DNA from 2 places in the Micromonospora inyonensis genome. Region 1 is predicted to be linked to the other one. Evidence: riboswitches for the same ligand, from Rfam matches in the RefSeq annotation. Region 1 holds a riboswitch; the other holds the start of a gene.
What was found. A riboswitch is a leader RNA that binds a small molecule or an ion and turns the genes downstream of it on or off. The one in region 1 is predicted to bind cobalamin.
Positions count from the first base shown of each region.

Region 2: linked by a shared signal. The riboswitch ahead of bluB (5,6-dimethylbenzimidazole synthase) and the one ahead of metE (5-methyltetrahydropteroyltriglutamate--homocysteine S-methyltransferase) in region 1 are both predicted to bind cobalamin.

Region 1 is NZ_FMHU01000002.1:1,929,711-1,937,376, reverse strand. It holds gene GA0074694_RS23060 (hypothetical protein) at 1-865, opposite strand, end outside; gene GA0074694_RS23055 (HNH endonuclease) at 1,427-1,894, opposite strand; partial or broken gene GA0074694_RS23045 (IS3 family transposase) at 2,444-3,646, opposite strand; gene metE (5-methyltetrahydropteroyltriglutamate--homocysteine S-methyltransferase) at 3,691-5,157, opposite strand; cobalamin riboswitch at 5,263-5,466, opposite strand; gene GA0074694_RS23035 (ribonucleotide-diphosphate reductase subunit beta) at 5,469-6,518, opposite strand; partial or broken gene GA0074694_RS23030 (hypothetical protein) at 6,515-6,718, opposite strand; gene GA0074694_RS23025 (IS3 family transposase) at 6,750-7,640, opposite strand; gene GA0074694_RS23020 (transposase) at 7,637-7,666, opposite strand, start outside.
Region 2 is NZ_FMHU01000001.1:1,719,269-1,726,934, reverse strand. It holds gene GA0074694_RS07925 (translin family protein) at 1-156, shown strand, start outside; gene GA0074694_RS07920 (LysM peptidoglycan-binding domain-containing protein) at 172-1,245, shown strand; gene GA0074694_RS07915 (Rieske (2Fe-2S) protein) at 1,296-2,150, opposite strand; gene bluB (5,6-dimethylbenzimidazole synthase) at 2,273-2,899, opposite strand; cobalamin riboswitch at 2,951-3,121, opposite strand; gene GA0074694_RS07905 (EamA family transporter) at 3,204-4,115, shown strand; gene GA0074694_RS07900 (crotonase/enoyl-CoA hydratase family protein) at 4,228-5,004, shown strand; gene GA0074694_RS07895 (hypothetical protein) at 5,015-5,956, shown strand; gene GA0074694_RS07890 (C40 family peptidase) at 5,991-7,037, opposite strand; gene GA0074694_RS07885 (poly-gamma-glutamate biosynthesis protein PgsC/CapC) at 7,060-7,545, opposite strand; gene pgsB (poly-gamma-glutamate synthase PgsB) at 7,542-7,666, opposite strand, start outside.

The sequences.
Region 1 (7,666 bases):
TCTGCTTGAGGTCGGTGAGCATTGGGAACACCGGGTCCCAGTCGCGTAGTGCCTGCCGCAGCAGCGGACCGTGCAGCGCCGGCTGATTGATCAGCGAGCCCCAGACGATCATCGGCCACTGCGCGGTCAGCGGCGCCAGCGCCGTGCCGTACGCGCCGAGCGCGGCGGCGGGCCCGTGGTGGGCGGCCGCGACCCGCTCGTCGAATAGATCGATCGCTGCGGCGACCTCGGTACCAGGGTCGAACAAGGCGTGGAACAGCCCTACGTGGGCCAGGGCGACTTCTTGGCCTTTGCCGACGCGGCGTTTGGCGATCTCGATGTTCGACAGGACCAGTCCCAGATAGATCAGCTGGTCGAGCTCGGTCATCACGCTCGGCGGAACCCGCCACGGCGCGGTTAGAAAGCCGGCCAGGGTGGACTTCCGCGGGGACGAAAACACGGCCGAGCCGATCGCTGGTAGAGCGAGCATTGCCACGTTGCCCAGCCAGGCGATCATGAGCGGCTGTGCCCTTACAAGCAGCGCATACCAGAAGCCTGGGTCGTGCCGTACGGCGATCGTGCGCATCATATGCCGAACCTCGTCGGCGATCTCTGACAGCGCCCGCCAACCGGCCAGCTCGGTCAGCGGTTGCCGGTGCCCGGCACCGAGGCGGGTGGCGGTAGCGCTGATCTGCGGTCCGAGCACCCACCCGGCGCGCAACCGGAACCCTTGGCCGTGATCGCCGAAGAACCCTTCGATCAGGGTGGTGGCTAGGTCACCGCGCGATCGGGGCTTGAGTGCCTGGGTGAATCCGTCCAGTAGGTGCGGGCCGATCCGCTCACCGGGCTGAGGCTCCCCGGCCCCCGGCCCGGGCACGCCTGGCACCGGGCTCGGCTCCCAGCAGAGGATGAGATGGGGCCGGCTGCGCCGTACCCGCCGTCTGCGCATACATCGGACTCTATCGTCGGGCCCAGACGCCCTTAGATGGGTCTTCCTGCTTGTCCGTTGAGTCCTAGTTTCCAGCTCAATCGAAGACACCGCTGGTCAACCGGCTGACGCCATGAGTGGGACCCTTCGCCGTCCTTTGGTTGGAACTCACGACAGTCGAATAGACGCTCTCCCCAGTCGGACGGGCCTACCGCGCGACCGCATCTCGCATCAACTGCGTCCGTCAGATCGACTGAGACTCCGCCACCTCTACCGACAGGTCGCCTGAGACCCTGCCAGGTCCGCTGAGAACTGACATCACCGATCACCGATGGCCGACGCCGTCGCGTCCAACGTCGGCGGATTATCGTATTACCGGTAAAGGAATTCCGATAATAGAGCCTGGCGAATGGGGCATATCGGGTGCACATCATAATGTCAGTTAAGGTGCATAAGGCTTTGCTCTGTTGTATCCGGGTCGCATCGGTGCCCGGGAAGGCCGCTGCAGCACACAGGCCACTACCCGTGTCCGTGTGCGACGCGGGCCTGGGTGACCTCGTCGGCCTGCCGTTGCCGCCAGCGGCGCTGGGCTTCCCGGTTGCACGCGCGACACACCTGGCGGTACGTGCCGGTGACGGGGTCGAGCTCTCGCTCGTGCCCGTTGCGGCAGCGCGGCGGGCGGATCCGGTCCCGGCAGTTCTCCGCGCGCGTGACCTGCCGCAGGTGGGCCGGCTCGATACAGTCCGCGACACCGCAGGTGTGGTCGACCTCGAGGTCCGGGTCGTAGTCGCCGACGAACACGGCGTACGCGGCGATGTGTGCCCAGGCCCGGCCGGCGACCTTCTGGTGGACCCCGCGCCGGCTGCCGTAGCCGCGGACGATGAGGCAGCCGGTGTCGACGCGGGTGGCGCGGGCGAGGAGGTACTCGCGCAGACTGTCCGGGGTGAAGTGCCGGGACAGACCGTTGACGCAGGAGAGGGAGAGCATGTGCCCCACGCTACGGGCGGCCCCAGGTCACAGGCTCTGCCACAGGCGTCCTGACCGGCGACCAGTCCGCCGTTCGTGGCGGCGCACGGTCAGAGACCGAGCGACTCGGCGACCTGGGCTGCGAGGTCGTCCTCGGTTGTCTGCGGGTCGACGCGGATGACCGGCAGGCGCAGGCTGGTCACTGTGGCGTCGAGGCGCTCGGTGAACAACCGGTCTCGTTCCAACAGGTTGCGCCGAGCGGCGTTCGGGGTCGCTGGTCCGGCCGGCGATCTGCCACAGGCCACCGCGGCTGTCGAACGCCGCTCGGCGGAAATCCGGTGTCGGGAGCAGCCAGACGGCGCGTCGGGGCTCGGCCAGCAGGGGTGCGACAAGTTCCGGCAGAAGTCGGAAGCCCTCCGCGATGACGCCGCGCTCGGCCGGGAACGCCAGCAGGTCCTCGACGACGAGGTCGAACGCCTCGCCGCGGTACCAGTGGAACGTGTCCAGCATGGTGTCCGGAGACCGGTTCACCCACCGGTCGGAGCTTGACCCCTGATCCTGGACATGGGTTTATGCGGCCGGGGCCAGCGTATCTGGTGCTGGCCGGGGGTTCTTCTTCTCGTAGGTGATCGGGGATTGCTGTCCGAGCCGGGAGTGGCGTCGGACGGTGTTGTAGCGGTGTAGCCACCGGAACGTGGTCAGTCGTGCTTCGCGTTCGTCGGTGAAGGCGCGGCGACCTTGGAGGGTCTCGCGTTTGAGGGTGGCGTTGAACGACTCCGCGGCGGCGTTGTCGGCGGAGCTGCCGACCGCGCTCATCGACTGCCGCACCCCGGCCGTGGTGCAGGCCTCGGCGAAGGCCCGGGAGGTGTACTGGGCTCCGTGGTCCGTGTGCATGATCGCCCCTTTCAGGGTGCCCCGGGTGCGCTGCGCGGCGTGGAGGGGCATCGATGACCAGGTCGGTGCGCATGTGATCGGCGATCGCCCAGCCCGCGAGGCGCCGGGAGTGCAGATCGATGACGGTGGCCAGGTAGAGGAAGCCACGGTCACCGACTGGTAGGTAGGTGATGTCGCCGACGTAGCGCTGGTTCGGCGCGCAGGCGGTGAAGTCCCGGCCGATCAGGTCAGGGGCCTTCGTCGCGGCCGGGTCCGGCATCGTCGTCCGCGTTCGTCGGCGCAGTCGTAGACCCTGCACGCCGAAGCGGCGCATCACCCGGGCGACCCGCTTCCGGTTGACCGCCAGGCCGGCATCCCGAAGTTCGGCGGTGATCCGTGGTGCTCCGTAGGTGCCGTCGTGAGCCGTGTGCACAGCCCGGATCCGACCCACGAGAGCCGCATCCGCGGCCTCCCGCGCGGCCCGCGTTTCTGCGGCCGCGCGCCAGTAGTAGAAGCTCGAGCGGGACACCCCAATGATCTGACACAACCGCTTCACGCCGTAGCGTGCCTGGTGGTCGGCGACGAACTGGAAGCGGTTCACCAGCGCGTCTCCCCGGCGAAATACCGGGCCGCCTTCCGCAGAATGTCCCGTTCCTCCTCCAACTCGCGGACCCGCCGCCGCAACGCGGCGTTCTCGTCCTGCACCGAGCCGGCCGCCCGCGGCCCCGCCGGCTCGGCCACCACGCCCCGACGCTGATCATCGGCGCGGACCCAACTACGCAACGTCTCCCGATTGACCCCGAGATCCTCCGCGATCTGCGCGATCGTCGCCCCCGGCCGAGACCGGTACAACGCGACCGCATCGGCCTTGAACTCCGCCGGGTAGTGCTTCATCACCATCTGTCAGGAACTCCTGATCTCCCCGGACCATCACGATCCAAGGCTCAAGTGTCCAGGATCAGGGGGCAACTCCCGTCGTTGCGCTCGGGCTCGCCGTGCACCAGAACGTCCAGGCCGAGCTGTTCCTGCAGCCGGATCACGTGCTCGATCTCGGCGCGCATCCGTTCGGTGTAGCCGGCCTGGTCGAGGCTGCCGGCGCGCAGGTCGGCGCGGGCCTTGCGCAACTCGGCGGTCTGCGGGAAGGACCCGATCGTGGTGGTGGGCAGCTCCGGCAGCCGCAGTCGTTCCTGCTGCTTTGCGGCCCGGTCGGCGTAGTCGCCGCGTTGCCGGTCGGTGGGCCGCAGGGCGGCCAGGCGGGCGCGGACGTCGTCCTGCCGCCACGCCGCCGGGATGGGCGGCAGCGGGGCGGGCAGGTCGGCGGTGCCGTCGCGCAGGGCGCGGCCGAGCAGCACCACCTCGTCGACCTTCTGCCGGGCGAACGCCAGCCGCTCCCGCAACTGCGGGTCGAGGCGGGTCTCCGCGGTCAGGTCGACCGGGACGTGCAGCAGCGAACAAGACGTGGACACGGCCACATGGTCGGCAAGGCCGGCGACGGTGGCACCGGTGACCGCGGCGGCGCGCAGGTCGGTGCGCCAGACGTTGTGCCCGTCCACCAGGCCACCGACGATCGTCTTGCCGCGCAGCGGTCCGGCGCCGGCGAGCCGCTTGAGGTTGCCGGGGCCGGCGACCAGGTCGAGGCCGATCGCCTCGACCGGTGTGGCGAGCAGGGCGGGCAGGGCGTCGCCGAGCTCGCCGAAGTAGGTGGCGACGAAGATCTGCGGCCGCTGCTCCCGTTCGCCGAGGCGGGTGTACGCGCGGCGCAGCGCGTCGATCTGGGCGGGAGTGCGGTCGGCGACGTAGGCGGGCTCATCGAGTTGGACCCACCCGACGCCGGCCCGCGCCAGGTCGGCGAGCAGCGAGGCGTAGGTTTCGACCAGGTCGTCCAGCCGGGCGAACGGGTCGGCGCCCTTGGCCAGCAACAGGAACGTGGCCGGGCCGACGAGCACCGGCCGGGTGGTGACGCCGAGCGCACGGGCTTCGCCGTACTCACGCAAGGCCTTGGCCGGGTTCGGGGCGAACTCGGTGTCGGCGTCGATCTCGGGCACGAGGTAGTGGTAGTTGGTGGCGAACCACTTCGTCAGCTCGAGCGCAGGTTCGGCGTCGACGCCGCGGGCCATCGCGAAGTAGGTGTCCAGCTCGGGCAGGCCGAGTCGACGGAACCGGGCCGGGACCGCGCCGACGGCGACGGCGGTGTCGAGGACGTGGTCGTAGTAGGAGAACGTGTTCGACGGGATGGCGTCGAGGCGGGCGTCGCGCAGCGTCTGCCACACCTGCGTGCGCAGGCCGGCCGCGGTCGATTCCAGGGCGGCGGCGTCGATGCGCCCGGCCCAGTACGCCTCGACGGCCTTCTTCAGTTCGCGGTTGCCGCCGATGCGCGGGTAGCCGAGCACGGTGCTGGTGCCGAAACTCACGGGTGTTCCCTTCCCTCGATGTGCCCGACGGCACGGAAGGGCAGGGGAAAGGCCGTCGCCGGCCTTCCGCCCGGCCCTCCCGAGAGGCCGTCGGCGGCGCACGCGGTCGCGTGCGCAGTGCGGGCAGGTCTTCGGACTCGTGGGCGTCGTGCTCGCGCCTACCGGCCGTCGCTTCCCAGGCTCGCGCCCAGTGCTTGATGACGGTTTTCGTTCCCACTCACCGCTGCGGGGCAGTCCCGGTCTCGCACCGGGTTCCCTCTTACGACGCGCGGCCTGACGGCCGCGCGAACCAGCACTGCGGGGAATCCTAGCTAGAACTCGTCGTCGAAGCTCACCGAGCCGGTGACCCCGACCTGGTATGCGGCGACGCGACGCTCGAAGAAGTTGGACAGCTCCTGCACGTCCTGCAGCTCCATGAACGCGAACGGGTTCTTGCTGCCGTAGATCGGCTCGATGCCGAGCACGGCGAGGCGCCGGTCCGCGACGTGTTGCAGGTACTCGCGCATGTCCGTGAGCGACATTCCGGAGACTCCTTGTTCGAGCAGGTCGGCGGCGAACTGCAACTCGCACTCGACGGCTTCGGCGAGCATGTCGCGGACCTGCTGCTGCATCTGCGCGTCGAACAGGTCGGGTTCCTCCCGCCGGACGGTGTCGACGACGTCGAACGCGAACGCCATGTGCATGCTCTCGTCGCGGAACACCCAGTTGGTGCCGGAGGCGAGCCCGTGCAGCAGCCCGCGCGAGCGCAGGTAGTAGACGTAGGCGAAGGCGCCGTAGAAGAACAGCCCTTCGATGCAGGCGGCGAAGCAGATCAGGTTGAGCAGGAACGCCCGCCGGTCCTCGCGGGTCTTGAGCTCGCGCAGCTCGAAGATCGAGTCGATCCACCGGAAACAGAACTCGGCCTTGCGGGCGATCGAGGGGATGTTGTCGATCGCGGCGAACGCCGCGAACCGCTCCCGCTCGTCCGCGACGTAGGTGTCGAGCAGGTTCAGGTAGAACTGGACGTGCACGGCCTCTTCGAACAGCTGCCGGGACAGGTAGAGGCGGCCCTCGGGCGAGTTGACGTGCTGGTAGAGGTTGAGCACGAGGTTGTTGGCGACGATGGTGTCGCCGGTGGCGAAGAACGCGACCAGGCGGCTGACGAGGTGCCGCTCGGCCGGGGTGAGCTTCTCCAGGTCGGCGAGGTCGTTGTGCAGGTCGACTTCCTCGACGGTCCAGGTGTTCTTGATGGCGTCCTTGAACCGGTCGAAGAAGTGCGGGTAGCGCATCGGCCGTAGCGTGAGGTCCATGCCGGGGTCGAGCAGCATCTGGCGCTCGACGGCGGGCGCCGGTGCGGTGCGGGTTTCGGGAATGGTGGTCACTGGCAGGCCTCGCAGGATTCCGGGTTCTCGATGGAGCAGGCCAGCGCCCCGTCGTCGGCGACGGCAAGCGTGGCGGCGGGTGTCTTCGCGGCTGCGGGGGCGACGGAGACGGTGGCCTGCTGGATGCGCGTCGCGGGGCGCGAGCGCAGGTAGTAGGCGGTCTTCAGGCCGGCTTTCCACGCGTACAGGTACATCGAGGAGTGTCAATCCCCTGGAAGCGTGGAGGGCTGTTTAAGCTGCCTGAGCCAGGCGGGCTTGGGCGATGAAGCGTTCGTAGTCGATGGGTGACATGCCATCGCAGGCGCTGTGGCGTCGGCGGGTGTTGTAGAAATCGACGATCCAGGTGGCGATCTTGAGTCGGGCTTCGGCGCGGGTGCGGAACCGCTGCCGGTGGATGTACTCGACCTTGATGGTGGAGTTGAACGCCTCCGCGGCGGCGTTGTCCAGGGCGCAGCCGACCCGGCCCATCGATTGCAGGACACCCAGCCGGCGGCAGGCGGTGGCGTATTCGGCGGCGGTGTACTCGCTGCCGCGGTCGCTGTGGAAGATCACTCCGTCCACGGTGCCGCCGCGGGTCGCGGCGGCCATGCTCAGGGTGGCCTGGGTCAGGTCGGCGTCGTGCCGGTCGCCCATGGCGTAGCCGAGCAGCCGGCGGGAGTGCAGATCGATCACCGTGGCCAGGTACAGCTTGCCCTCGTCGGTAACGATCTCGGTGATGTCGCCGCACCACAACACGTCCGGTGCGACGGCGGTGAACTGCCGCCGGACCCGGTCCGGTGCCACCGGCCGTTTGCCCTGCTTGGTGAGGGCGCGTCGGCGGCGCGGGGTGCGTCCGGCCAGACCCAGCCGCGCCATGCGGGCCGCGACGGTGTTGACCGACACCTGCCACCCGTCGGCGTGCAGGTCCTGGGTCACCCGCGGGGAGCCGTAGGTGCCGCCGGAGGCGTCGAACGCTGCCCGGATCGCCTCGTCGAGGGCATCGCGGCGGGCCTGCCGTGCGGTGGGTCGCCGGTCACGCCACTTGTAGAACCACGACTGCGACAGCCCCAGCGCCCGGCAGGTCACCGCGTGCGGCACGGCATGCTCGGTCCTCTGGGCGGCGACGAAGCGGGCCACGGTCACTTCGTCGCCTCCTTGACCCACAGGAC
Region 2 (7,666 bases), on a different contig from region 1:
GACCACACGGTCAGCTTCCCGGTCGTCGACGGCGAGAAGCGCATCACCGTCCGGCTCACCATCACCTACGACAGGTACCTGCTCGGCTTGTTCGACCTGACCGACTCCGTGACCGTCTCCGGCGAGGCCACCGCACGCGCCATCACCGGACCGTAGAGAGGAAGGCAGCCCATGGCCGTATCCCGTTCCGCCCGGCGGACCGGCCAGGTCCTGACCGGCTTCGGCGCACTCGTCGTGCTCGGCGCGGTACTGGTCGGGGGTCCCGTCGCCCTCGTCGCCCTCGCCGGCAACCCGCTGCCCTCGGAGGTGCCCACACCGGAGGTCATCGGCACGGCGTTGACCAGCCGGGACGACGGGCAGCTCTTCCTCCGGGCGCTGGCGGTGCTCGGCTGGTTCGGGTGGGCGACCTTCGCCTTCTCCGTCCTGGTGGAGCTGGTCGCGCACGTGCTGCGCCGGCCCGCGCCGAAGCTGCCCGGCATACGCAGCCAGCAGCGCGCGGCAGCGGCGCTGGTCGGCTCGGTCGCCCTGATCATCGCGGCCAGCCCGGCGGCGACCGCGGCGACCGCCACGTACGGCACCACGTACGCCCTGTCGGCCCCGGTGACGGCGGCCGGACCGGCCACGGCGTCGGTGCCGACCACCGTCGCCCCGGTGGCCCGGGGTGTGGCCACTCCGGTGACCGGCACGATGGAACGACCGCCGTCCGACCGGACCCAGGTGTACCGGGTGGCCAAGGGCGACTATCTGGGCGAGGTCGCCGAGCGCTACCTGGAGGACTTCCAGAGCTATCGGGTGCTGGTCAAGCTGAACAAGCTCGGCGACCCGGACCGGATCCACCCGGGGCAGCTGCTGAGGCTACCCGACCAGGCCGCCGACGCCGGTGCCCGGCCGCACGCCACCGGCCGGCTGGTCAACAGGCCGTCCCCGCGTCCGGCCCCGCCGCCGGCGGCGCCCGCCCCCGACCAGGTGCCCGAGACCCCGCAGCAGGTGCCCGACCAGACTCCGCAGCAGGTCACGCCGCCGACGACCACCGACTGGCCCCAGGAGGAGGCACCGCCGATGACCGTCGGGGCGGCCCGGCCGGGTCAGGAGGACCGGGTCAACCGACCGCTGGCGGTCTCCGCCGTGCTGGCCGTGGCCAGCATCGTCGGCGCGCAGATCGGGGCGGTGTTCGGTCTGCGCCGCCGGCCGGCGTCGTCGACGGTCAGTCGCGTCCTCGGCAGCGGTCGGCACCGCCGGGGCTGACGGTCGACGGGCGCGTCCGTCCAGCCCCCACCACGGGACCCCGGGGCGGCTCAGGGCAGGCGGGTCTGGAGAACGCCGTCGACGACCCGGGTGGCGAGCACCTGCTGGTCGTTGGCGGCCGGTCCGTGCACGACCTTGCCTCCGCTGTTGAGCTGGAAGGTGCTGCCGTGCCACGGACAGACGACGCACGGGTGGCCGTCGATCTCCGTCACCTCGCCCTGGCCGAGCGGCCCGCTCTGGTGCGGGCAGCGCTCCAACATGACGGTGACGTCGTCGCCGTGCCGGTAGAGGATCACCGACACGCTGTCGATCTCGCGGGTGACCAGTTCCCGGTCGGGCAGGGTGGACAGGTCGGCGAGCGGGTGCCAGCCGTCACCGATCAGGTTGGCCTCGGAGACGCTCTGGTTGACCTGCGCCCCCTGCTTGTACGCCAGGTGCCCGCCGAGGTACGCCCCGGCGCTCGCCGCGGAGAGCCCGAGGTACGCCAGCGTCCGCCCGAGGTTGTGTCGACCGTTGAGGCGGGCGGCCAGCGAGCCGGCGTAGCAGGCCAGCCCGATGGTGTTCGAGGCGGCGTGCACCAGCCCCACCCGCCGCTGCTCCCGGTTCAGGGCCGCCCAGTCGTTGAGCCCGGCGACGGCGGCCGGCACGGCGCTGGCCGTACCGACCGCCACCAGCGTGGTCGCCGCGCGCCGCTGGCCGGGCATCGCGTCGAGGACGGCGGCGCTGATCCACGCGCCGACCGGCACCTGCACCATCGCCGGGTGCAGCGGATGCCCCAGCCACACGCCGTGCAGCAGGTCACGGACGCGCCGCGGCCGGAGGGTGGCCTGCACCGCCCGCTGGAGGCGGTCGCCGACCCGGTCCAGGCCGGTCGCCTGCTCGATCTTCGTCAGTAGTGCTCGCACCCGTACCGACTTCCCGGTCCGGGAGCTCGCAAACCGGGCGACGGGGACGAACTCCCCGCCCCGACCGGCGGGGCCCGGACCGGCGGCGACCAGCCTGACCGGGCGGTCCGTCGCGCCTCCGGTCAGGCGTCCGGCGTCCACCGGTCGTGGTGGATGGCGGCGGCGAGCGGACGCGCCTGCCGCCAGCCGTGCCGGGCCAGGTCGGGTACGGCCTCGAAGTGGGTGACCGGCCCGAGGCAGAGCCACGCGACCGGGCGGATGCCGGCGGGAATGCCGAGCAGGTCGGCCAGCCAGGGTTCCCGGTAGAAGGAGACCCATCCGACGCCGAGCCCTTCGGACGTGGCGGCGAGCCAGAGGTTCTGGATGGCCAGGCAGGTCGAGTAGAGGCCGGTGTCGGCGATGGCGTGCCGGCCGAGCACCGCCGGCCCGCCCCGCGACTGGTCGTGGGTGACCACGATCGACAGGGTCGACTCCCGCACTCCGTCGATCTTGATACGGGCGAACCGTTCGGCCGCCTCCCCCTCCAAAGTGGCGGCGAAGACGTCCCGCTCGGTCCGGACATGCTCGTGGAAGCGGTGTCGGATGTCGGCGTCCCGCACCACGACGAAGTCCCAGGGCTGGGAGTAGCCGACGCTCGGTGCGGCATGCGCCGCGGCCAGCACCCGGTGCAGGGTGTCGTCGGGCACCGGCTCCCCGGTGAACTGGGCGCGTACGTCCCGACGGCGGTGGATGACGTCGTACAGGTCCATGGCAGGCTCCCGCTGCGCTCGGCCCACCCGGGCAGGGGCGGGCGCGTGACGCGAGGCCGGTCTTCGGACTCCCGGATCGACGCCGTGCCGTCCGCCTTCCCAGCCCTTCCCGGGCCAGTGGCTGCGCTGTGCGCGTGGACGGTGGCTCCCCGGTCACCGCGGCGGGCCCGTGCCGGATTCGCACCGGCTTCCCGATTCTCCCCGCTCGCGCGGGGCACCTCACTGTGTCGTGCCGTCGAGCATCGTAGCCGGAACGACGGGATTTCGGTCGCCCTCCACGAGACCGGACGGCATGGTGGTGCGCATGTACGCGCACGCCCTCCGTCCACAGCCGGTTCCCACCACCACCGTCGCCCGGCTCGTCAACGCGGTCGGTCGCCCCGACGCCGTTCCGCCGTCGCTGCTGATGCTGCTCGGGATGCTCTCCACCCAGCTCGGCGCGGCGGCGGCCAAGCACCTGTTCGGCAGCACCAGCCCCGGTGGCACGACCACGCTACGGCTCGGCTTCGCCGCGCTGATCCTGGTCGCGCTCGCCCGTCCCGGGCTGCGGCTGGGCTGGCGTACCGGCGGTCTGGTGGTGGGCTTCGGCCTGATGCTCGCGCTGATGAACCTCAGCTTCTACGCCGCCCTGCACCGGGTGCCGCTGGGCGTGGCGGTGACCATCGGCTTCGCCGGGCCGCTGCTGGTGGGGCTGGCCGGCAGCCGCCGGCTGCTCGACGTGCTCTGGGCGGTCCTGGCCGGTGGCGGCGTCCTGCTGATCAGTGGACTGGGCGGGGCGGCGGTCGACGGGCTCGGGCTGCTCTTCTGCGTCGGCACCGCGGTCGGCTGGGCGGGTTACGTGGTGTTCGGCGGCGCGGTCAGCAAGCGGGTGCCCGGCACCCGGGGGCTGGCCCTGGGCATGGCCGTCGGCGCGCTCGCCGTGCTGCCGTTCGGTGTCGCGGGCAGCGGCAGCACGCTGCTCGACCCGTGGATCCTGCTACTCGGCGTCGGCGTGGCGCTGCTGTCGTCGGTGCTGCCGTACTCGGCGGAGATGTCCGCGCTGCGCCGGATGCCGGCCCGGGTCTTCGCGGTGCTGCTGAGCCTCGAACCGGCGATCGGTGCGCTGGTCGGCCTGGTCCTGCTCGGTGAGCTGCTGACCTGGCCGCAGTTCCTCGGAGTGACCTGCGTGGTCGGTGCCGCGCTCGGTGCCACCCTGGTCCGCCGGGACCGGACCTGAACAGGCACGCCGCCGGACGCCGCACCCCGCACCCGACCGCGTCCGGGTCGCGACGCACGACGGCGGCACCGGCCGTCTGGCGCGGCGCGGCACGAACCGGCATCCTGGTCCGATGGGCGTACGGGTTGAGCGTGACGGACCGGTGACCACGGTGATCCTGGATCGGCCGGCGGCCCGCAACGCCGTCGACGGCCCGACCGCCCGGGCGCTCGCCGACGCGTTCCGCGCCTTCGACGCCGACCCGGCCGCCACCGTGGGCGTGCTCTGGGGAGCCGGCGGCAGCTTCTGCGCCGGTGCCGACCTCAAGGCCATCGGTACGCCGAGCGGCAACCGGGTGGAGCCCGAGGGGGACGGCCCGATGGGTCCGACCCGGATGTCGCTGACCAAGCCGGTGATCGCCGCGGTCTCCGGGTACGCCGTGGCCGGCGGACTGGAGCTGGCGCTCTGGTGCGACCTGCGGATCGCCGAGTCCGACGCGGTGTTCGGGGTCTTCTGTCGGCGGTGGGGCGTGCCGCTGGTCGACGGCGGGACGGTGCGGCTGCCCCGGCTGATCGGCGAGAGCCGGGCGATGGACCTGATCCTCACCGGCCGACCGGTCCCGGCCGACGAGGCGTACGCGATGGGCCTGGTGAACCGGCTGGTCGCGCCCGGCACGGCCCGCGCGGAGGCCGAGCGGCTGGCCGCCGGGATCGCCCGCGCCCCACAGCGCTGCCTGCGCAACGACCGGGCCGCCGTGCGGGCCGGAGCCGGCCGCCCGGAGGCGGAAGCCATGGCCGTCGAGCTGGCCTACGGCCTCGACTCGCTGACCGAGGCGGCAGCCGGTGTCGCGGCCTTCACCGCCGGTGCCGGCCGTCACGCCCGCCCCGTCGACCGGGCCCAGTTCGGTTAGCCTGCACAGCGTGCCAAGATCCGCTTCCGTCGTCGGTTCGACCAGACGAACGGTCATCCTCGCCGCCGCCGCGGCAGTGACCGCCGCCACCGCCGCCGCCACCGCCACCGGGTGGGGTCGGGACGAGCCGGAGACGCAGCCAGCCCGCGCGGACCTCGACCCGGCGCAGGTCGTCGACGAGTTGACCGCCGGCCTGTCCCGGACGGGCCCGTACCGGGATCCGGACGCGGACGAGCGGTCCCGGGCCCGTCGGGCGGCCCGGCTGCTGATCGACCACCCCGACGACCGTGCCCGCCAGGAGGAACTCTTCGCTGGTCTCGGCTTCGGGGCATGGCACAGCACCGATCCGGCCACCGGACGCCCGTTCACCATCTTCCTGGCCGACGGCTCCGACGAGCGGACCTGGGGGGCGCTCGTGCTCGACCGGTCGGCGGAGGCGCGACAGGTGGTCCAGGTTCCGCACCCCGGCTTCGACCTGGACACGGAGAAGGTCGGGCTCGCCCTGCACCGCCGGCTGCCGGGCAGCGTGCTGCTGGTGGCCGGCGCGCACCGGGAGGCGGCCGGCGGTGCCGCCGACGTGGCGCACAACGGCGACTCGCTCTTCCACACCCTGGCGGTCGAGTTCGCCCGGCGCGGACTGGACCAGATCCAGCTGCACGGTTTCGCCGACCGGAACCTGGAAGGTGCCGACGCCGTCGTGTCGACCGGGTCGGCACCGCAGAGTCAGGTGGCCGGACGGATCGCCAACGGACTGAGCCGCAGCGGGCTGAACACCTGCCGGGCCTGGTCGCGCAAGTGCGGGCAACTGGAGGGCACCCGGAACGCGCAGGGCAGGGCGAGCGCCGGGCTGGACAGCGCCTTCGTCCACCTGGAACTGAGCTGGTCGGTGCGACGGGACGCGGTCGGGCGGGACCTCGTCGCGCAGGTACTCGCGGAGCGGCTGCGGGGCTGAACCCCGCCCCTGCTTCCCGGAATGCCCGTGGCGGTCAGATCCGCCGGGCGGTGCGGAACCGGGTCGCCCAGTAACCAGTGCCGTCGAGCGTCGACTCGCCGCCGAGGTCACCCATGGTCGGCCCGTTCGCGGTGGTACGGCTCGAGATGAACCGGTGGTGCCCCCGGTCGTCCACACCGAGGTACATGCCGGAGTGCTCGATGTTCGCCCCCTGCACCGGTCCCGCGTTGAAGAACAGGAGGTCCCCGGGGAGCAACCGGTCCAGGTCCCGGGCCCGCTTGCCGGTGTTCGGCATCAGTTGGGCCCCGGGGCCGACCGAGGCCATGGCGTACGCCCGCCGGGGCAACCCCGGGCCCGCCTCGTTCGTCCCGCGCAGCGGGTACCCGAGCCGGTAGCCGTACACCATCCGGAGGAATCCCGAGCAGTCGAGGCTACGGATGTGCGCAGCAGCCGGCTTCTCCTTCTTGTCAGGGAAGGTCCATGAGATCCCGAGATAATCGTAGAAGTCGGAGTTCTCCGCCCGACCGTCCGGGTCGCTGTCGGAAAGGGGCCCGAAGGCTGCGTCGCCCGAGTACTGCCGACCCTGCGCGTCCTTCTTCGGCGACGAGACGTAGGTGTACTCCATGGCCACCCCGAGCACGTCCGGAGAGCGGTCCGCGCGGGCCTTGCCGAACCAGGTGGTGAACCAGGCGTCCTGCTCCGCGCCGGCGTACCACTCCTTCGGTGCGAGCCGTACCCACAGGTCGGTGTGCACCTTGGCCTTGGTGAACCGGGGTTCCGCGAAGATGCGCTCCGGTCCGTGCAGGTGCACCGTCCGGGCCCCGTCGGTCATCGTGGCGAGGACCTGACCCGAGGCGTCGACGATCTGGGTCCGGCCGGGAGCGCTCAAGCGGCGGTAGCTGTACCCGGTGTCCGTCCGGACCATGCTCTGCGGCACGGCGGCGGCTCCGAGCGACAGCACGATCCGGTCGGTGGAGGGCCGGGCGACGAGGTAGGTGACGAAGCCGGCACCGGTCAGCAGCGCGAACGCGGCGAGGGTGACCAGTGCGGCCTGGGTCTGGGAGTAGGTCCGGTAGTTCATCGGCTGTTCCTCCGTTGGCCGGTCAGGTGACCGGGACGAGGCCGGCGACGACACCGCTGAACGCGACGCCGTAGGTGATCGCGGTGACGATCACGGTGGCCACGACGGTCGCCTTGGGTGGCTGTCGGACGAGCTGGTAGGCGATCAGCCCCGGCGCGACGAAGCCCAGGGTCTGGTGTGCGAAGAGGAGGGGCAGGTCCTTCTGCACGATCAGGAAGAGCGTCAGTTGGAGGAAGACGCTCAGCAGCACGATCGCGGCGAAGAGCCGCTTGCCGTAGAGGATCACCATCCGTTGCATCAGCAGCGTGAGCCCGTACGTGACCACGGTCATCACCACGATCACACCCGCCTGGAGCGGATCCTCGATCAACGCCAACGCGATCCAGCCCGGCGTGATCATGCCGCCCGGTGAGAGGTTGGTGGTCAGATAGCAGAGCAGCGCGAAGACCAGCCCGATGCCGAGGCAGGCGGTGGCGAGTTGCGCGCTGAGCTCTCCTCCGAAGGTCACCGACGGATCCTTTCCAACAGCACGGTCTGGGCATCGGTGTCGAATCCCGGCACGGTCGGCGTCCGCAGCATCGACTCGGACCCGGCCTGCCCCTGCGGACTCCAGCTGGGCAGCGCGGCCA